DNA from 3 places in the Sinorhizobium sp. BJ1 genome. Region 1 is predicted to be linked to each of the others. Evidence: predicted binding sites of a transcription regulator. Region 1 holds the regulator's gene; each other region holds the start of a gene.
The links. The regulator LexA, encoded in region 1, represses DNA repair genes until DNA is damaged. The targets are predictions, from matches to a motif close to TGTTCNNNNTGTGTTCNG.
Positions count from the first base shown of each region.

Region 2: a site for LexA is predicted at 4,471-4,488, ahead of CO676_RS08015 (UvrD-helicase domain-containing protein). Genes of this name have one in related genera too.
Region 3: a site for LexA is predicted at 2,111-2,128, ahead of CO676_RS10085 (MazG nucleotide pyrophosphohydrolase domain-containing protein). Genes of this name have one in related genera too.

Region 1 is NZ_NWTH01000005.1:451,615-458,710, forward strand. Features, by position in the region: gene CO676_RS10600 (LacI family DNA-binding transcriptional regulator) at 1-424, shown strand, start outside; gene CO676_RS10605 (DUF2264 domain-containing protein) at 421-2,274, shown strand; gene CO676_RS10610 (hydroxyacid dehydrogenase) at 2,271-3,281, shown strand; gene CO676_RS10615 (TIM barrel protein) at 3,278-4,048, shown strand; tRNA gene CO676_RS10620 (tRNA-Ala) at 4,169-4,244, shown strand; gene CO676_RS35190 (hypothetical protein) at 4,479-4,646, shown strand; gene lexA (transcriptional repressor LexA) at 4,889-5,599, shown strand; tRNA gene CO676_RS10640 (tRNA-Cys) at 6,044-6,117, opposite strand; gene CO676_RS10645 (hypothetical protein) at 6,290-6,580, opposite strand; tRNA gene CO676_RS10650 (tRNA-Asn) at 6,722-6,796, shown strand; gene CO676_RS36000 (DUF6538 domain-containing protein) at 6,967-7,096, shown strand, end outside.
Region 2 is NZ_NWTH01000004.1:397,593-404,688, forward strand. Features, by position in the region: gene CO676_RS08000 (GGDEF domain-containing protein) at 1-230, opposite strand, end outside; gene CO676_RS08005 (phosphoribosyltransferase) at 514-1,224, shown strand; gene CO676_RS08010 (GNAT family N-acetyltransferase) at 1,311-1,772, shown strand; gene CO676_RS08015 (UvrD-helicase domain-containing protein) at 1,783-4,428, opposite strand; gene CO676_RS08020 (carboxymuconolactone decarboxylase family protein) at 4,555-4,965, opposite strand; gene CO676_RS08025 (cyclase family protein) at 4,987-5,808, opposite strand; gene CO676_RS08030 (efflux RND transporter periplasmic adaptor subunit) at 6,066-7,096, shown strand, end outside.
Region 3 is NZ_NWTH01000005.1:337,115-344,210, forward strand. Features, by position in the region: gene CO676_RS10070 (D-alanyl-D-alanine carboxypeptidase family protein) at 1-2, shown strand, start outside; gene tmk (dTMP kinase) at 59-763, shown strand; gene CO676_RS10080 (DNA polymerase III subunit delta') at 760-1,791, shown strand; gene CO676_RS10085 (MazG nucleotide pyrophosphohydrolase domain-containing protein) at 1,786-2,091, opposite strand; gene metG (methionine--tRNA ligase) at 2,269-3,819, shown strand; gene CO676_RS10095 (TatD family hydrolase) at 3,834-4,613, shown strand; gene CO676_RS10100 (MBL fold metallo-hydrolase) at 4,615-5,451, shown strand; partial or broken gene CO676_RS10105 (ISNCY family transposase) at 5,701-7,096, shown strand, end outside.

The DNA of each region.
Region 1 (7,096 bases):
CGGCTTCGAGGCGGCAGTCGCCGCGGTTGATGGGGGCGAAGCGCGCGTCATCCGCCTGCCGTTCGAGAGCAATTCCAGCGTCGAGGCGCATGCGGCAACGCTCGCCGCGCTCGCGGAGGACGGCGGATTTTCCGCCGCGTTCTGCATGAACGACTTTATCGCCGTTGGCGTTCTCGAGGCGGTCACGGAGATCGGCCGGCGCGTGCCCGAGGATTTCGCCGTCATCGGTTTCGACGACCTGCCTTGCGCCGAGATGGCCAATCCCCGGCTTGCGACGATGCGTGTCGACCGCGTCGCCCTTGGTCGCGAGGCGATCGGCATGATGCATTTCCGTCTCCATCATCGGGAGGCGCCCGCCCGGCATGTGTCTCACGCGGTGATCCCTGTGCCCGGCGGAAGCTTGGACCAGAGACAGCGCCCATGACCTATGATCCCGCCAGTGCCAATCCGCTCGCCACCAATCCACTCGAAACGCGCAGCGACATGCAGCGCGCCCTGCTGGGCCTCTTCGATCCGCTGTTGCCTTATTTTTCCGAGGGAAATGCGCGCGTGCGCCTTGACGCTGCGGCCGCCCACTTCGATCGGGCCGCTGCCGATCTCGAGGGGTTCGCGAGGCCTCTGTGGGGCCTTGCGCCGTTTGCCGCCGGTGGCGGCGATTTCCCCCATTGGCACCGTTATGCCGAAGGCATCGCCAACGGCACCGATCCGAACCATCCGGAATTCTGGGGCAAGGTGAACAACCGCGACCAGCGCATGGTCGAACTCGCCGCCCTCGGCTTCGCGCTTGCCCTGGTGCCGGAGAAACTATGGGACCCGCTGAACGGCCGGGCGCGGGACAATCTTGTCGCCTATCTGCTGCATGCGCGGAAATTCGACTACGCCGACAACAATTGGAAGTTCTTCCGCATCCTGGTCGACATCGCCCTCGATCGCCTGGGCGTAGAATACGACCGCAGCCTGACGAATGCCTATCTCTCCGAGCTCGATGGCTTCTACATTGCGGACGGGTGGTATCGGGACGGCAATGTGCCGCGCGTCGATCACTACATCCCCTTCGCGATGCATTTCTATAGCCTCATCTACTCGCGCCTCGTCGAGGATGACCACGCCAAGCGCTATCGCGAGCGCGCCCTCGCCTTTGCTCAGGATTTTCGTCACTGGTTCGCCGAGGATGGAGCAACCGTCCCCTTTGGCCGCAGCCTCACCTATCGCTTCGCCTGCGCCGGTTTCTGGTCGGCGCTGGCCTTCGCCGATCTCGAGGCGCTGCCTTGGGGCGAGATCAAGGGGCTTTGTGTTCGCCACCTCAGATGGTGGGCCGACAAGCCGATGACGCACAGGGACGGCGTGCTGTCGATCGGTTACAGCTATCCGAACCTCTTGATGTCGGAAAACTACAATTCGGCGGGCTCGCCCTATTGGGCGTTCAAGGCCTTCCTGCCGCTCGCAGTGGACAATGACCATCCGTTCTGGACTTTCACGGAAACGCCTCCTTCACCGCCCTCCGAAACGGTTGCGCTCCGTCATCCGGGCATGGTGATGATGCCTTGCAAGGGTGACGTCGTGGCGCTTTCCTCCGGCCAGGAGAACCGGCAGATGCGCTTCGGCTCGGAAAAATATGCGAAATTCGCTTATTCGACGCGCTACGGCTTCAGCGTCGAGAGCGACGAACGGGCCTTTGCCGGCGGGGCCTTCGATTCCATGCTGGCTTTCAGTGACGACGGCATTCATTACCGCGTGCGCGAGACCAACGAAGAGGCGCGGCTTGATGGCAATGTGCTCTTTTCCAGGTGGTTGCCCTGGCCGGATGTTGTCGTTGAGACATGGCTGCTGCCGGCCTCACCCTGGCATGTGCGAGTGCACCGGATCACGACTCCGAGGCCGCTTGAAACAGCCGAAGGCGGCTTTGCCATCGCCAGACGAGACTTCGAGGCCGACACGCTTTCCGCGTCGACAGGCGAGGCCTATGCCATCGGGGAAGAGGATTTCAGCGGAATTCGCGACCTCGGCTCGATGGTCGCGCGCCAAGGTCTGGCGCAGAAGGCGCCACCAAATACCAACCTCATCGCCGCAAAGACGTTGATACCGCAACTGCGGGCTACGATTCCCGCTGGCAAAACGATTCTTCGCTGTGCCGTCCTGGCGGTTCGCGACATCTCGGCCGTAACGAGCGACTGGGACGTTCCGCCCGCCGCCCCGGACATCGCCGCGTTGCGCGCCATCGCGGAGCAAGGCGTGACCGTCAGTGCCATGCAGGCGCCGGGGCGCAAGCCATGACCCGCCCGGCGCTGGCTTTTGCGATGCAGCCCGAAAGGACGGAACACGTCCTGACGCCGGAACTTCTCGCGCGGGTCGACGGTCTTGCGCGCATACTCGATCCGCAACCGATGACTGTGTTCGGCGACAGCCGGTCGAAGCGGTTGCTCGCCGAAGCGGAAATCCTGGTAACCGGCTGGGGCGCTCCACGCTTCGATGCGGCCGTTCTTCGGTCGGCGCCCCGCCTTCGCCTCGTTGTCCATGCGGCAGGAACGGTCAAGGGCCTGATCGACACGACTGTGTTTGATGCGGGAATAACCGTGAGCCATGCGGCCGTGGCCAATGCCGTGCCTGTCGCAGAGTTCACGCTCGCGGCAATCATTTTTGCGGGCAAGCAGGTCTTTCGCTTCCGCGATCTCTATGCCGCCGACAGAGGACGCCAGCGGACCCTGATCCTGCAGGGACAGGCGATTGGAAACTATCGCCGCACGATCGGCATAGTGGGCGCCTCGCGGATCGGAAGACGGGTGATCGACCTCCTTCGCCCCTTCGATTATCGGGTGCTGCTCTACGATCCGCTGGTCGGGCAGGAATGCGCTTCCGGCCTCGGTGGGGAAAAAGTTGAACTCGATACGTTGATGGCGAACTCGGACATCGTCTCGCTGCATGCGCCGGCGCTGCCCGAGACGAGGCACATGATCGACGCACGGCGGCTGTCCTTGATGATGGACGGGGCAACCCTGATCAACACGGCGCGGGGGGCGCTCGTCGATCAAACCGCGCTCATCGACAGGTTGAAGACGGGCGCGATCAACGCCGTCATCGACGTCACAGATCCCGAGGTGCCGGAAGATGCGTCGCCTCTTTATGATCTGCCGAACGTTTTCCTGACCCCGCACATCGCCGGCGCCGTCGGCCTCGAAAGGACACGTCTCGGCGAAATGGCTGTCGATGAAATCGAGCGTTTTCTTGAGGATCGGCCGCTGCTATTCGAGATCCACAAGAGCGACTTGGAGCGCATGGCATGAGCAATTTCGAAGCCGGCCTCTGCACCGTCACCTTCCGTAGCTTGCCCCCGGACAGAATTGTCGAGCTGGCCAGAGAAGCCCGGATTGCCGCAGCCGAATGGGCGGGGGATGCTCATGTTCCTCCCGGGAAGACATCCATAGCCCGGATTGTCGGGCGCCTCAGCAAAAGGGCTGGACTGACGACATCCTACGGCTCCTACGTCGCGCCACCGACCGACGACCTTTCCGAATTCGTGCGCGCAGTTGAAAGTGCGACCGCGCTCGGAGCCTCGAATATCCGCATTTGGCCCGGCACGCGCCGGCGCGATTCCAAGGACTACAACGCCGCTGAGAGACGCGCTGCGGCAGATGCGATCCGCGACATGGGCGCCGAGGCCGCGCGGCACGAGGTGACCGTGTCGTTGGAATATCATCCGCAATCCCTGACGGACACGACCGATTCGGCATGCCGCCTGATCGAGGCGATCGCCCACGACAATGTCTATCTCTATTGGCAGCCGCGGCCCGGGCTCGCGGTCGAGGAGGCGCTCGCCGAGGTCGCGCGGGTCGGTCAGCATGTGTCCCATGTCCACGTCTTCGCCTGGGACCGGGAGCGTAACCGCTTTCCCTTGGCGTCGGCGGCCGACTACTGGCGCACGATCCTCTCCGCCCTTCCGCGGTCTCGCTGGATCGGGCGGCGATTTGCGATGCTGGAATTCGTCGCCAATGACGACCCGGCCGCCTTTCTCGAGGATGCCGCGACACTCGAGCAAATCCTCACCCCGTGAAGAAGCGGGCGCCGCGGCGCGTACCCTTCTCGACCCCAACTTTAGGAAAACATGCGGTCGTCCCGGCACAAGGATGGACTGGCGAAGGCGGTGAAATCCGCCTATATACTTTGGTTTGCTGGGGTCGTAGCTCAGTTGGGAGAGCGCCGCAATCGCACTGCGGAGGTCGAGGGTTCGACTCCCTTCGACTCCACCAGGATTTCCCTCGCCGGAACACCACCAGAAACTGCATTCGCGCCTCACCTGCCGCGATCGCCTGTCCCGAAAGTAAAGGAACGCCGGCCGGACCCCTGGAGGTTGGTGGCACGGCGTTTACACGGACCGAAACGGACTTCTGGCATCGGCCCTCGCTTGCCAAAGAGCGTGATTTGAGAGAGACTTAGCTACTGGCATCATTGCATATCGGCAACTCCCGGAAGTGGAGAACATCATGCCCCTCAAATCTCTGATCGCCGTCACTGCAATCACGCTTCTCACACTTTCAGGATGCGCTTCGACGGGTGCAACGGGCAACACAACCTACACCCAATGGTACGGCCCCTATCCTGAACCTGATTTCGACGTTCTTAGCCCCGGCGGGTTGCGTCTCGCCTACTAGGAAGTGCTCGTCAGGCCGACGCGCAGGTCCCCCCGGACGAAGAGGACGTTCGCCCGAGGTGCGACGCTGCGCCGAAAGCGCCTCTCGCCAACACTTTGTCACTCCGGTCCGGCAATGCTCCCGGTTGCCGCGACGCGCCTCGACGCCCGGCTAAAGTTCACGGAATATTAAGTGCTTGCGGAACACATATGGAACGGATAGTTTCTGTTCTTGATTTGTTTCGCGAATCTGGAGTGACGCGCATGCTGACCCGCAAGCAACAGGAATTGCTTCTGTTCATTCACGAACGGATGAAGGAATCCGGGGTCCCGCCGTCCTTCGACGAGATGAAAGATGCGCTCGATCTCGCGTCGAAGTCGGGCATCCACCGGTTGATCACGGCGCTCGAGGAGCGCGGTTTCATTCGTCGGCTTCCCAATCGGGCCCGTGCGCTCGAGGTCATCAAACTGCCCGAGGCCTATTCGGCTCCCTCTCAGCCGCGACGCGGCTTCTCGCCGAGCGTCATCGAGGGCAGCCTGGGCAAGCCCCCGCTCGCGCCGAAGCCTGCGCCGACGCCGGTCGACAGCGCGTCCATGACGGTGCCCGTCATGGGGCGGATCGCCGCGGGCGTGCCGATTTCGGCCATTCAGAACAACACCCACGAAATTTCCGTACCGGTCGAGATGATCGGCAATGGCGAGCACTACGCGCTCGAAATCAAGGGCGATTCGATGATCGAGGCGGGCATCCTCGATGGGGATACGGTGATTATCCGAAACACGAGCACCGCCAGCCCGGGAGACATTGTCGTGGCGCTGATCGACGACGAGGAAGCAACCTTGAAGCGATTCCGCCGCAAGGGCGCATCGATCGCACTCGAGGCCGCGAATCCGGCTTACGAAACCCGGATATTCGGTCCCGACCGGGTAAAGATTCAGGGCAAACTCGTCGGCCTGATGCGGCGCTATCACTGAGCGGCTTGGGCAGTCTTGGCGACTTGTTAAGTGTTCGTCTGCCTCGGGCGCAAATATTAGGGCCACCACCGAACTATCTTTTGCCTGGAACCGCTCACGTCCGGCAAGCCCCCGGTCGTTCCCACTGCCACAACAGACGGGACTTACCTCCTTCGGCGCCGTCATTCGGCGAAAGTCGGAGGAAGCACATGGCAGAGGTCAGGAAATCCCCGGGGCGCGATCGTCGCCGCGTTGCTGCGGAACAGCCCTAGCTCACCGAAGAACAGGCTCGAAAGATCATCAAGGAAGCCGGCAATTCGCGCGCGAACGCGAACGCCATGGCGGAGAACGTCGAGAAGGCGTAGAGACCGGTGCGGGCGATAGGCCGACCCGGCGTTTTCGAATGTCCGGCCTTCGGCGCGATTCAAACCGATCGCGCTGAGCGGTGATATTTAAGGAATTGTTTGGAGGCCTCGCCCGGAATTGAACCGGGGTACAAGGATTTGCAGTCCTCTGCGTCACCACTCCGCCACGAGGCCTCTCGTGCTCGGAAAATCGAGCGATGGCGGGCGTTTAAAACGAATCCATGTGGAGCGCAAGAGGGAGAGGTCTAAAAAGGACATTCGCAAATAGCTTTGAACAGCCTGCAAGGCGGCACCGTTGGTGCCTGCGATTTATGGCGTTTCAATCGGCGTCGCTGCGGAGCGTGGCCTACTTCCCCGATGAATTCTGCGTTCCCCGTCGACGGGCCCACCAGACGGCGAGCTTGCGGCGGGCACGGCGCACTGCAGGAATGTCGTGGGACAGGACGAGCAAGCCGAGCGGAACCATCCAGAAGCCGAGGACCGGCAGAAAGCCGAGCAGACCGCAAACAACAAGTAGCGAGCCGATCAAAATCCGCAATACAGGCGAGTCGGGCAACGGGATCCGCCACTTGCCGAGCACGATTTGACGCGTTTGCGGATCGATGCCGAAGTACCTCTTCTTGCCGCCGTTCGTCATCACGCCTCTTTCATCCAACTTCCCAACAGTTGGTGCTTTCTCCACAGGCCCGCAACCGGCACCGTAGATTTTTTTTGAAAAACCGCTTGGCAAATCGACAAAGCATTTGTATTAGCAGCCTCACTTCTGCGGCGCAGATGATCCCTGGTAGCTCAGCGGTAGAGCACTCGACTGTTAATCGATAGGTCGCCGGTTCGAATCCGGCCCGGGGAGCCAGTTTCAGAAAAGGCCTGCACCTCATAGTGCAGGCCTTTTTAATTGCATCTTCAAAGACTTACCGTGACATGCGTACGCGTGAAGCCCCGTGGAGTACGATTAGATTTTTCCATTCTGGGTACTTTTTGGGTACTTTTAGGCCTACAAAGGCAGTGGAGAACCGGCATCCGATGAGGTCGGATGATTTTTCACGTTACGTTGTGAAACATCCAGCGAGCGGCATCTACCGCTACTATCGCCGTGTTCCGACCGTTGTCGCCCATCTCGATAAGCGGGCTCACGTTAAGAAGTCGCTGAAGA
Region 2 (7,096 bases), on a different contig from region 1:
AGACCAAGAAGAATGGCGAAAAAGGCAGCTGTCATCGCCGCATGGCCGGGTATCGCGACGAGGGGGACGCTGAACGACGTCGCCGCCGTCAGCAGAGCAATTGCAATCGCCGATAGTGCACAGGCGATCGAGAATTCCCGCGCCCCTGCTGTCTCGGAGCTTCGCAGGCTTAGAAGGGCGGGCAGAAGTGCCAAATGCGCAATGACCGATATGGCAGGGAAAATGCTCATTTCGAAACGGCCTGTCGTGCTAAAATGAAGCGGATGGCTTTCGGGCCAGCCGTATGCGTGATGAAATTCGTAGCGGGGCCGTGTTAACGAAGGCCGGCCAAATTCGCTGCAATTTTAGCGTTTAGCTTTTCTCGCATTGGTTGCGATGAAATTTTTGAACGGAACAATGGATTCGGGTCGAGGAGGGCTGGGCTTTCGCTCAATGCATGGACGGCGAAGGGCCGATCACGTTTCGCGAAGTGCCTCGGTTCAACTCGTCGGACGATGGTCCGGAGCGTACGCCATGTCCCATGAGAGCCTTTGCTTTGCAGACAGGGTCGATGCCGGCCGAAGACTCGCCGCGGCGATAGGACCGGAGGGCTTTGCCGATCCGCTGGTGATGGCGCTGCCGCGCGGCGGCGTGCCGGTTGCCTTCGAGGTGGCGGCGATCCTCGGTGCCCCGCTCGAACTCCTGATCGTGCGGAAGATCGGTGCTCCCGGACATGCCGAATTCGGTCTCGGCGCGCTCGTGGATGGCGACGAGCCGCAGCTGGTCCTCAATGCCGAAGCGATGCGCCTCGTCAGTCCTTCCAAGGAATATCTCAAAGCCGAGACGGCGCGTCAGCGCCTCGAACTGGAGCGCCGCCGCAGGCTTTATCTGGGGGATCGGCCGCGCATTTCGCCGGAGAAACGCAACGTCGTCATCGTCGACGACGGGATTGCCACCGGCGGGACAGTAAGCGCTGCCGTTCAGGCACTCCGGAAGGCGGGCGCTGCGGCGCTGATGATCGCCGTTCCGGTGGCTCCGCCGAGTGCGATCGCCAGCCTCCGCCGTCAAGTCGACCGGGTCGTCTGCCTCGCGACGCCCCATCCCTTCCATGCCGTCAGCATCTACTACGACGATTTCGAGCAAACCACCGACGCCGAGGTGATCGCCCTCATGGGGCGCGCCAAGGGGGAGGGCCCAGGAAGCGCAGAGGGAAACGGCTCGACGGGTTCAGATGAAATTGAGTGATGAACGGCACGCGGCTGGCACATAGACCTCGCCGATATCAACGGTTATGCTGCGCCCCCGTAACGGCCTTTCCGGTGGGGTCTGCAATGAGCGTAAACCTATCCATCCGCCCGCTCGTCCGGAGCGATTACGACCAGTGGCTGCTGCTTTGGGAAGGCTACAATGCCTTTTACGGACGCTCGGGCGAAAGCGCTCTCGCTCAGGACATCACCTACATGACCTGGTCGCGCTTCTTCGATGCCTATGAACCAATGCATGCCCTGGTTGCCGAGAGCAAGGGCCGGCTGGTCGGGCTCACGCACTTCATCTTTCACCGTACCACCACGGCAATCCAGCCGAATTGCTATCTCCAGGACCTCTTCATCAACGAGGCGGCGCGCGGCAGCGGGGTCGGGGAGGCGCTGATCAACGGGGTCTTCGAAGCGGCAAGACGAGCCGGCACGTCGCGCGTCTACTGGCTGACCCACGAGACGAACCTCAAGGCGATGCGCCTCTACGACAAGGTCGCCGAGAAGTCCGGCTTCGTGATGTATCGGATGGTGATTTGAGGTCGCCCCGTCACACTCTTTCGACAAATCCATCCAGCACGCGCTTCTGACCGGCGCGGTCGAAATCGATCGTCAGCTTGTTGCCTTCGATCGCGGCAATGTTGCCGTTGCCGAATTTGAGATGGAAGACGCGGTCGCCGACACTGAAGCGCGAGGGTTCCGCGGTCGTCGACTTGGCGATGAGTTCGCCTTCAATGGTGCGGGTGCGGGGACCTGACTCGCCGTAGCCGATGCGCTCGACGGCGTGACCGGAGCGGGTACCCCAGTTGTCGCGGGTGGCGTCTGTGCGGTGCTGCTGGGCGCGTTTCCAGCCGGGCGTCTGGTAGGTGTTCTCGAAGGGGTCGGCCTTGTCGAAGCGCGATTGGCCGTAGCCGCCGCGATTGTAGCCGCCATAGGAGACGTCCTGCTCGGCAACTTCGATATGGTCAATCGGCAGTTCGTCCAGGAAGCGCGAGGGCATCGTCGACTGCCAGAGGCCATGGATGCGGCGGTTCGAGACGAACCAGATATGGCAGCGGTGCTTGGCCCGGGTGATGCCGACATAGGCGAGGCGGCGCTCCTCCTCGAGGCCGGCGCGGCCGCCTTCGTCGAGGGCGCGCTGGTGTGGGAACAGCCCTTCCTCCCAACCCGGCAGGAAGACGGTGTCGAATTCCAGGCCTTTGGCCGAATGCAGCGTCATGATCGACACGGCATCCATGTCCTCGTTCTGCTCGGCATCCATGACGAGCGCGACATGCTCCAGGAAGCCGCGCATCGATTCGAAGGCCTCCATCGAGCGGATGAGTTCCTTGAGGTTTTCGAGCCGCCCCGGCGCTTCGGCGGACTTGTCGGCCTGCCACATGGCGGTGTAGCCGCTCTCGTCGAGGATCTGCTCGGCAAGCTCCGTATGCGGCGTCGTTTCGAGCAAAGTCTGCCAGCGGCGGAAATCGGTGACGACGTCGAACAGCGCCTTGCGTGCCTTCGGCTTCAGCTCGTCGGTGTCGATGATCTCGGTTGCGGCGGCAAGCATCGGAATGTCGCGGGCGCGAGCATAGTCGTGCAGGTTGCGAACGGTGGTATCACCCAGGCCGCGCTTCGGCGTGTTGACGATGCGCTCGAAGGCGAGGTCGTCGGCCGGCTGGCAGACGAGGCGAAAATAGGCCATGGCATCGCGGATTTCCAGCCGCTCGTAGAAGCGCGGGCCGCCGATAACGCGATAATTGAGGCCGAGGGTGACGAAGCGGTCTTCGAATTCGCGCATCTGGAAGGAGGCGCGCACCAGGATCGCGATGTCGTTCAGCTTGTGCTTCTGGCGCTGGAGCTGCTCGATCTCCTCGCCGACGGCGCGTGCTTCCTCTTCCGAATCCCAGGCGGCGTGGACATGCACCTTCTCGTCGTCCGGATGGCTGCGCTCGGTGAAGAGCGTCTTGCCAAGCCGGCCCTCGTTGTGGGCGATCAGATGCGCGGCGGCGCCGAGGATATGTTCGGTCGAGCGGTAGTTGCGCTCGAGCTTGATGACCTTGGCTCCGGGGAAATCCTTCTCGAAGCGGAGGATGTTGTCGACCTCGGCGCCGCGCCAGCCATAGATCGACTGGTCGTCGTCGCCGACGCAGCAGATGTTGACGTGGGGCTTCCCTTCCGCCGTGCCGTGGGATTTCCCCTCCGCAACCCCTCCCCACAAGGGGGAAGGGCTAGACTGACGCGCCGCCGTGTCCTCATCTCTCGCGTGCGATGTGGAAAGGGAGGAGGCCGCACGGCCTTGCCCCTCCCCCTTGTGGGGAGGGGTTGGGGAGGGGTGTTCTTGAGGCGAAACTTGGTGTTTTCCCCGCGACCCCTGGTGCCGCTGCGCCAAGAGCCGCAGCCACATATATTGCGCCGTATTGGTGTCCTGGTACTCGTCGACGAGGATGTAGCGGAACTTGCCGTGATAGTCCTTGAGCACGTCCGGATTGGCGCGGAACATCCGGATCGGATGCAGGAGCAGGTCGCCGAAGTCGCAGGCATTCAGCGTTAGCAGCCGGTTCTGATAGGCGGCATAGAGCTCGCGGCCCTTGCCGTTGGCGAAGGCGCGCGCGTCGCCTTCGGGGATGTGCGCCGGGTCGAGGCCCTTGTTTTTCCAGGTGTCGATCATGCCGGCGAATTGCTTGGCCGGCCAGCGTTTGTCGTCGAGGCCTTCCGCCTGGATGAGCTGCTTGATCAGGCGGACCACGTCGTCGGTATCGAGGATGGTGAAATCGGACCTCAGCCCAACGAGTTCGGCATGGCGGCGCAGGAGCTTGACGCCGATCGAGTGGAAGGTGCCGAGCCAGGGCATGCCTTCGACCGCATGGCCGACGAGCACGCCGATGCGCTCCTTCATCTCGCGCGCCGCCTTGTTGGTGAAGGTCACGGCAAGGATCTGTGACGGGTAGGCGCGGCCGGTCGAAAGAATATGAGCGATGCGGGTGGTCAGCACGCGCGTCTTGCCGGTACCGGCGCCGGCGAGCACCAGGACCGGCCCCTCAAGCGTTTCGACGGCTTCGCGCTGTTCCGGATTGAGTCCGGAGAAATAGTCCGGCCGTTGGGTTTTGTCGCGGGCGGCCATGGCGCGCGCGGCGATGCCGCCGGCGGCAGGCGCGGGTTTGCGCGGCGCCGGCTCCTCGTCGAAGAAGGGAATGTCGTCGAAACCTTTGCTCATGCGGCCCAATGTAGTGATTCGGGACCGAAAGGCCAGAAAGGATGTTCCTCTTTTATTCCGGAGTCTCGTCGCATCCGAGCAAGCCTGTGGAAAGACTGGCGTTTTCAGGAGCGCGCTTTGACGTCGCTATCGATCGGCCATGGCGTCGAAGACCGGATCGACAGGAACCTGCAGCGCGGTCGCCAGCTGGTTGGTCTTGGCGGCCAGCGAAATGACGCGCAGCAGATCGGCGTGCGCGGCCTCGCTCATGCCCTTCGCCTTGGCGGCGGCCGTATGCGAATGGATGCAGTAGCCGCAGCCATTGGTGACGGAGACGGCGATATAGAGCATTTCCTTCACCAGCGGATCGAGCGCCGAGGGCGTCGCCATCACCGCCTTGACCTCCGCCCAGGTGCGTTCCAGGAGGTCCGGATCGAAGGCGAGCCAGAGCCACATATTGTTGACGAAGTCCGATTTCCGGGTGGCGCGGATATCGTCGAAAACCGCCTTCACGCGCGGGTTGGCTTCCGGATCGGACGGCGGGGCGACGGTGCTCATGCTGCCTCCTTCTCGCGGTTCCTAGACGAGGGCGAACACGCGCGCCGGACCGCCGGTGCCGCCGCGGTGCTTCGGCGCGCCGAGAACGAGCGTCGCGCCCTTGGCCGGCAGCCTGTCGAGATTGGCTGCAGCCTCCAGCCCCCAGCGGCCCTCCGGCAGCCAAGCGCGGTGGGTGGCGAAATCTGGCGATATGCCGTGATCGAGCGAGAGCGTGTCGACGGCGATCCCGGCCGCCTTCGTTTCCTCGAGCAGGAACTTGGCGGTTTCGACGTGGAAGCCCGGAAAGTGCAGCTTGCCCTCGCTGTCCGGGTTGCGGAACTTGTCCGTACTCACATGCGCCGACCAGCCGGAGAGCATGGCGACGCAGGCGTTCTCCGGGATGTCGCCGTTGGTGGCGATCCATGCCTTGATTTCGTCCGGCGTCACCTGCGCGTCCGGGTCGGCCGCGGCCTTCTCGCGAATGTCGACGACGCAGAGCGGCACGATGAGCTTCTCGACCGGCAGTTCGGCGACCGAAAGACCATCGACAGAGAAATGCAGCGGCGCGTCGACATGCGTGCCGGTGTGTTCGTTCAGCCGGAGCTCGAACAGGTTGAACGTGTGTTCGGCATAGTTGAATTTCTGCTCGCGGAAGAATTGCTGCTGGCCGAAGAAGGTCGGGAACTCTTCATGGAGTTCATGGGTGAGGTCGGTGGCGCTGGCATGGCCGGCTGCGAGCGCCGACGGCGCTATTCCCATCCCGGCGGCTGCAACGCCCGCTGTTCCCACTGCGGTGGCGCGGAAGAAGCCGCGTCGCGACAACATCTGCTGCTTTACCGATTCGATCACGCATGCATCGCACATGTGCTTTCTCCCCGCGCTTCAACGTCCGGCTTCAGCGGCAGAATAGCCGAGCCGCGGCGGCTGTAAACCCTGGTTATCCGGTGGAGCTGAGCGCTGGAGCGCCATGATGCGGACATCAAATTCTGCTTTCATTACAAATGCGTAATGATGGCGTTCCGAGATTGCCCGAAGGCGCGCTAATAACGATACTCTCGACAACTCGGAACGTTCCGCCGGTACGCGCCGCGCTGGAGCGCGTATCTTATTCGGAGACATGAATGCGCTTTTTGAAGCAACTGGCGATCAGCCTCGTCGTTCTCGTCGTCGGGGGCGCCGTCTGGGTGCGCTTTGTACCCGGAGCGGGAGAAACTCTGGGGGCGATCGGTGTTTCGCATCCGCTGATCGATGCGCTTTCGGGATCGCAAGGGGGGGAAGGCGCCGCAGGACAGCGCAATGGCGGGCGCGGAGAAGGTGGGCGCGGCGGCTTCTCGGACGGGGCGCTCGTGGTCGTGAGGCCGGCGGAAAGCGCGATCGTCAACGACCGCCTGAACGCCATCGGCAACGGCGAAGCCATCCGTTCGGTTACGGTGACGCCTGCTTCGACGGGCAATCTCACGGAAATCCTGGTAAAATCCGGCGACCGGATCGAGGAAGGCCAGATCATCGCGCGGCTTGACAACGACGAGCAGATGATTGCCGCCGAGCAGGCCAGGCTGACGCGTGACAGCGCCCGGGAAAAGGTCGAGCGCTATCGCAATCTCGGAACGGCGCGCGCGGTGACTGCGGTCGAGGTCCGCGACGCGGAGATCGCCATGCAGGCGGCCGAACTGGCGCTCAGGACGGCAGAACTGGATCTCAAGCGGCGCGACATCGTCGCGCCTTCAAAGGGCATCGTCGGCATCATCACCATCAATGTCGGCGACTACGTCACCACATCGACGCCGATCGCAGTCGTTGACGACCGATCGCAGATCCTTGTCGACTTCTGGGTGCCGGAACGCTTTGCCAGCAAGATTTCCGTCGGGCAGCCCGTCACGGCGAATGCAGTGGCGCAGCCCGGGCGGCAGTTGGACGGCGCCATCCATGCGATCGACAACCGTCTCGATCAGGCGAGTAGGACGCTCAGGGTGCGAGCGCGGCTGGAGAATCCGGACGACATGCTGCGCGCCGGCATGTCCTTTTCCGTCATGATGGCCTTTGACGGCGATCGTTACCCGACCGTCGATCCGCTGGCAGTCCAGTGGAGTTCGGAAGGGTCCTATATCTGGCGCGTCAATGGCGACAAGAGCGAACGGGTGCCGATCAAAAT
Region 3 (7,096 bases), 110 kb from region 1:
GACAAATGCGGCGCTTGGCGGTTCCTTCCGTCAGATCAATCGGCTAAACAGAACCGATATGCACGCCGATCTGGAAGAACTTGTGTCGCCAACAAAGGGTTTGTTCGTAACATTCGAGGGTGGAGAAGGGGCGGGAAAGTCGACCCAGATGCGCCTTCTTGCCGATTCGCTCAGTGCCCGAGGCTATGACGTGCTGACCACCCGGGAGCCCGGTGGCTCCATCGGCGCGGAGGCGGTTCGACACGTCCTGCTGTCAGGCGCGGCGGAGCCCTTCGGCATTCGCATGGAAGCGATTCTCTTCGCGGCGGCGCGCAGCGATCATGTCGAGCAAGTCATCCGGCCCGCCTTGCAGCAGGGAAGGATCGTCCTTTGCGATCGCTTCATGGATTCCTCCCGCGTCTACCAGGGGGTCACCGGCAATCTCGAGCCGGGCTTCGTCGAAACGCTCGAGCGCGTCGCCGTCAACGGCGTCACTCCCGATCGGACGATCATCTTCGACCTGCCGGCAGAGGTCGGGCTCGAACGCGCCCGGCGCCGTTCCGCCAATGAGGGGCCTGACCGGTTCGAGAAGGAGCAGCTGGAGACGCACGAGAAACGCCGGGAGGCCTTCCTGGATATTGCCGAGGCCGATCCGGAACGGTGCCGTGTCGTCGACGCGACGCGTCCGCCGGAAGTGATCGCCGCAGAAGTGCTGAGGCACGTGGAAGCGCTGCTGCCGGGCGATGGCGAACCGCAACCGTCCAGGGTGGAAGCGGCGTCATGACGATGGAACGTCCCGGCGTGCTCGAAGGGGCAGTCGCTCCCGTCGAAAACAGCAAGCTTTTCGGCCATCGGGATGCCGAAGCCTTTCTGGCGCAGAGCTACAGGTCCGGCAAGGGTCACCATGCGATCCTCATCGAGGGTCCGGAAGGCATTGGAAAGGCGACGCTCGCCTTCCGATTCGCCAACCATGTGCTCAGCCATCCGGAGCCTGCGCAGGCGCCGGAGCACCTCGCAGACCCCGTTCCGACTTCGATCGTCACGCGCCAGCTTGCCTCCGGCGCGTCGCACAACCTGTTGCATCTGACGCGCCCCGTCGATGAGAAGACGGGCAGGGCGAAAGGGGCAATTACTGTGGACGAGGTCCGGCGCGCCGGAAAGTTCTTCGGGCAGACATCGGGAACGGGGAACTGGCGCATCGTCATCATCGACCCTGCCGACGACCTCAACCGCAATGCGGCCAACGCCATTCTGAAGATTCTCGAGGAACCGCCGCGCCGCTCGCTCTTCCTGGTGCTGACGCACGCGCCGGGCAAGCTGCTGCCGACGATCCGTTCGCGTTGTCTGCCGCTGCGGCTGAAGCCGCTCGAGGCCGACTCCATGCGCCTGGCGCTCACCCATCTGGGATTCGAAATGACGGGTCCGAACGCCGATGCGATCGTTGCCGCGGCGAGCGGCAGCGTTTCGGAGGCGCTGAAGCTGATCAACTATGGCGGCGTCGATATCGCCGCCGCCTTCGAGGACGTCATTAGAGGGCAGGGGCCAGCTGTCCGCAAGCAGATGCACAAGCTTGCCGATATCCTTTCGGCGAAGGATGGCGAAACGATCTACGACTTCTTCTCGTCGCTCCTCATGGGGCGTGTGATGCGACTGGCGCGCGAGGCGGCGATTGCCGGCGACATCGGCCGCGCCGAGCGCTTTGCAAGGCTCTCCAGCAGTTTTACCGAGCGCCTGAATTTAAGCGACGCGTACAATCTCGATCGCAAGCAGACGATCCTGTCACTGCTCGATGATCTGAAGGACGCCTTATAGGGCCGGCCTGAATTTCCACTTCCGCTCGATCGCCGCGGCAAGGTCGATACCGTTGTTGTGCGCAAAGAGCAGGACGTGGCCGAGGAGATCGGCTGTTTCATCCGCAAGCGACCGGCGCAGTTCCTCGATCGGCGCGCCGCGCTTTCGGCCGCGACCGCTCGCTTTGTTCCATGCCTGTGTGAGCTCACCCAGCTCTTCCTGCAGCTTCAGAATGTACCAATCCGGATCGCGAATGATCGCGTGCTCGGCCGCATAGGCGGCCGAAGCCTTCTCGAATTTGTCCTTGAGGTCGCTTAGCACGGCATTTCCCCTTTTTCCGTGTTTCTGTTTTGTTCCTGATGGCCGCAGATGTCAACGTCCGCGGAAGAAAGCGGCACACTTGTCGGTGAGGCTTTTTCTGGCGCGGCGGTTCCCTACCTAAAGGCGATGCGCTAATAGCAGCGGTAGTTTCCGATCCGAGGTAAGTCGAAGTCCGCCATGAGAGACACGTCCCCGTTTTACATCACCACCGCGATTTCCTATCCCAACGGCAAACCGCATATCGGTCATGCCTATGAGTTGATCGCGACGGATGCCATGGCGCGCTATCAGAGGCTGGACGGGCGCGAGGTCTTCTTCCTGACCGGCACGGACGAACACGGCCAGAAGATGCAGCAGACGGCGCGGAAGGAAGGCATCTCGCCGCAGGAGCTCGCTGACCGCAACTCTGCCGAGTTCGAAAAGATGGCCGAGCTGCTTAACGCATCGAATGACGACTTCATCCGCACAACGGAGAAGCGACATCACGAGGCATCGCAGGCGATCTGGATCCGCATGGGCGAGGCGGGCGATCTCTACAAGGATTCCTATGCCGGTTGGTACTCCGTCCGCGACGAGGCCTACTACCAGGAAAATGAGACGGAACTGCGCGGCGACGGCGTGCGCTACGGGCCTCAGGGAACGCCGGTCGAGTGGGTGGAGGAGGAAAGCTACTTCTTCCGCCTGTCGGCCTATCAGGAAAAGCTCCTGAAGCATTACGAGGAGAACCCGGATTTCATCGGCCCGGCCGAGCGGCGAAATGAGGTCATCTCCTTCGTCAAGTCGGGCCTGAAGGATCTGTCGGTCTCGCGCACGACGTTCGATTGGGGCATCCGTGTCCCGAACGATCCTTCCCATGTCATGTATGTCTGGGTGGATGCGCTGACGAACTATGTCACCGCGACGGGCTATCTGACCGATCCATCAGGGCCGCGAGCAAAGTTCTGGCCGGCAAATATCCACGTCATCGGCAAGGACATCATTCGCTTTCATGCCGTCTATTGGCCGGCCTTCCTGATGTCGGCCGGACTGCCGCTGCCGAAGCGCGTCTTCGCGCACGGCTTTCTGCTCAACAAGGGCGAGAAGATGTCGAAGTCGCTCGGCAACGTGGTCGATCCGTTCAACCTCGTCGAGCATTTCGGCCTCGATCAGATCCGCTATTTCTTCCTGCGGGAAGTCTCCTTCGGCCAGGACGGCAGCTACAGCGAGGAGGGGATCGCGACCCGAATCAACTCCGACCTCGCCAACGGGATCGGCAATCTGGCCAGCCGCTCGCTATCGATGATCGTCAAGAACTGCGACGGCCAGATCCCGGCGTGCGGAGCGCTGACGGAAGAGGATAGCGCAATGCTCGCTGCCGCTGACTCGCTACTCCAGGCGACGCGCGAGGAAATGGACAAGCAGCTCATCCACCGCGCGCTTGCCGCGATCATCGCCGTCGTTTCCGAGACGGATCGCTATTTCGCGGGCCAGGAGCCCTGGGCGCTGAAGAAGACCGATCCGGAGCGTATGGCGACCGTGCTGTACGCAACGGCGGAGGTCGTGCGTCAGATCGCGATCCTTCTGCAACCCTTCATGCCGGACTCGGCCGGTAAGCTCTTGGATCTGCTGGCAGTTCCTGCGGAAAAGCGCAGTTTCGCCGAGCTCGGCGAGTCCGGCCGTCTGGTGCCCGGAACGCCGCTCGAGGCGCCGAAGCCGGTCTTCCCGCGTTACGTCGCGCCGGAAGCGTAAGCGAGAGCGAACCCATGCTGATCGACACGCATTGCCATCTGGATTTTCCGGACTTCGACGCTGAGCGCGACGCGATCATCGAGCGCGCCCGGCAGGCAGGCGTGACCCAGATGGTGACAATCTCGACCCGTGTGAAACGGTTCGAGACGATTTTGGCGATCGCCGAGGAATATGAGAACGTCTTCTGCTCGGTCGGCACGCATCCGCACAACGCCGACGAAGAACTGGACGTCACGACGAAGGATCTCGTCCGCCTGTCGGCGCATCCGAAGGTCGTTGCGATCGGTGAAGCGGGGCTCGATTATTTCTATGACAACGCGCCGCGCGATGCCCAGGCGGAAGGCTTGCGACGCCACATAACGGCGGCTCGTGAAACCGGCTTGCCGCTCGTCATTCACAGCCGGTCGGCGGACGACGACATGGCCGCGATCCTGACGGAGGAAGCCGGGAAGGGCGCCTTTCCTTTCCTTCTCCATTGCTTTTCGTCTGGAGCCGAACTGGCGCGTATCGGCGTCGAACTCGGCGGCTACGTCTCCTTTTCCGGAATTCTCACCTTTCCGAAGTCGCAGGAACTGAGGGACATCGCCAAAACGGTTCCACGCGATCGGCTGCTTGTCGAGACGGATGCGCCCTATCTGGCGCCGAAGCCTTTCCGCGGCAAGCGCAACGAGCCGGGCTATGTTGCGCATACGGCCGAAGTGCTCGCCGAAACGATCGGCGTCTCGAAGGAGGAGATCGCGGAGATCACCACGGAAAACGCCCTTCGGATCTTCGCTAAGATGCCGAGGCTTTGACATGGCGTTCCGGCGCGTCTTTACGATCCTGGGTTGCGGCTCGTCGCCCGGGGTGCCGCGCATCACCGGCGATTGGGGCGCCTGCGATCCGTCAAACCCGCGGAATCGTCGCTCGAGGGCCGCTCTGCTCGTGGAGCAAATCGCACCGGAGGGCGGCAAGACGACCGTGGTCGTCGATACGGGGCCGGATTTCCGTACCCAGATGGTGGCGGCCAATGTCCGCCACATCGATGCCGTGCTTTATACCCACGCCCACGCGGACCATCTGCACGGGATCGACGACCTGCGCGGCTTCGTTATCGAGAATCGCAAGCGTGTGCCGATCTGGGCAGACGCCTTTACCATGGGGCGGATTCGCGACGGATTTCGGTACTGTCTGGAATCGCCGCCTGGAAGCGGCTATCCGCCGATCGTCGAGCCGCACGTCATGCCGGAAGATCTTCCACCGTTTACCGTTCAAGGCGCCGGCGGGCCGATTGCATTCCAGCCGTTGTTGCAGTTCCACGGCAATATCCATTCGCTCGGCTTCCGCATCGGCAATTTTGCCTATTGCAGCGACGTCAGCGACTTTCCGGCCGAAACCGTCGACAAGCTCAGTGGGCTCGATCTGCTTGTCCTCGACACGCTGCAGTACAAATTTCATCCAAGTCATCTGTCGCTGGTGCAGTCGCTTGGCTGGATCGAACGGCTGCAGCCGAAGCGCGCGGTGCTGACCCACATGCATGTGCCATTGGATTACGACGTTGTGCTCGACGAGACGCCGGAGCATGTCGAGCCGGCCTACGACATGATGCGGCTGGAGTTCGAGATCGATATGCCATCGACGGAAGAAGCCTAAAGTCCGCTGACAGAATTTGCCTGCAAGATGTTGATTTAGATTGGGACGTGCGGCCTCTAGCCACGTATTGCATGTTCCATAATCTATCTTATGCGACCTTGTTGTGTAGCGGCATTTTAGAGATGCGACATATGAGCCAGTTAGAGATGCGACAGTCGTCGCCTCTTGGGAGGCTGGTCAAACGTCAAGGTTTGGAAGGAAGACTGGCGACGTGAAGCGTGGTTGAGACCATGAGCGTTCGGAGTCGTCATGTCTTGTTTGATCACCATGTCGCAGAAGGAATTGCATTGTCTTGAACTGATCCAGCGGATTCGCGGTGGTAGCCTGAGCGTCGTCCAGGCGGCCGAGTTGCTTCGTCTCAGTCGCAGTCAGGTGCATCGGCTGTTGCAGGCCTATGACCTGGTCGGCGCCGACGGTCTCGTCTCGAAGAAGCGCGGCCGGCCGAGCAACCGGTGCCACAGCGAGGATTTCCGCAACCTGGTGCTCGACCTGGTGCGTGAGCATTACGTGGATTTCGGACCGACGTTGGCCGCCGAGAAGCTGCTCGAACGCCACCGGATTTCCGTCAGCAAGGAGACGCTGCGTCAGTGGATGATGGAAGCCGGCATCTGGGTGTCGCGACGCGAGCGCAAGAAGCGGGTTTTCCAGCCGCGCGGCCGGCGCGATTGTTTCGGCGAACTGGTCCAGATCGATGGCTCGCTTCATTGGTGGTTCGAGAACCGCGGTCCCAAATGCGCCCTGCTCGTCTACATCGACGATGCCACCGGCAAGCTGTTGCACTTACGCTTTGCTGCCTCGGAGAGCACCTTCGACTATCTGCACGCGACGAAGGCCTACCTGCAGCAATGGGGCAAGCCGATCGCCTTCTACAGCGACAAGCATGGCATCTTCCGCACCACCCATGCTTCCAAGAAGGACAGAACCAGTGGCCTGACGCAGTTCGGCCGGGCCCTTTATGAACTCAACATCGACATCATCTGCGCCAATACCCCGCAGGCCAAAGGCCGCGTCGAGCGCGCCAACCAGACGCTGCAGGATCGCCTCGTCAAGGAACTGCGGCTGCGCGGCATCGACACGATCGCGGCGGCCAATGCCTATGCGCCGGCGTTCATGGCCGACTTCAATCGTCGCTTTGGCAAGGCGCCGCGCAATCCGAAGGACATGCATCGGCCGTTTGCCGCGCATGAGAACCTCGATGGCGCCATGTGCCGCAAGGAGATCCGCAAGCTGTCGCAGTCGCTGACGCTGCGCTATGACAAGGTGATGTTCATCCTCGATCCACGGATTTCGCCACGGCGCTGGCCGGCCAGAAGCTCATTGTCTGCGACTATCCCGATGGTCGCCTCGAGATCACCCATGAGGGGACGTCCCTGCCCTACAGAACCTTCGACACGCTGCGCTCGGTGCACCGCTCCGAGGTGGTTGAGAACAAGCGCCTTGATGACATGCTGGCGCTGGTGGCCGAGATGCAGGCCGGACGAGAGCAACAGCGCAGCAAGGGCGGGCCGCGTCGCACCGGCCAGACGGACCATATGTTCGGCATTCGCGACGGCAGTCAGAGCAATGGCTACCAAAAGCGCGGCACGAAGCCTGGCCGCAAGACCGATTTTACCAAGGATCCGGTGGTCATCGCCCGACGCCAGCA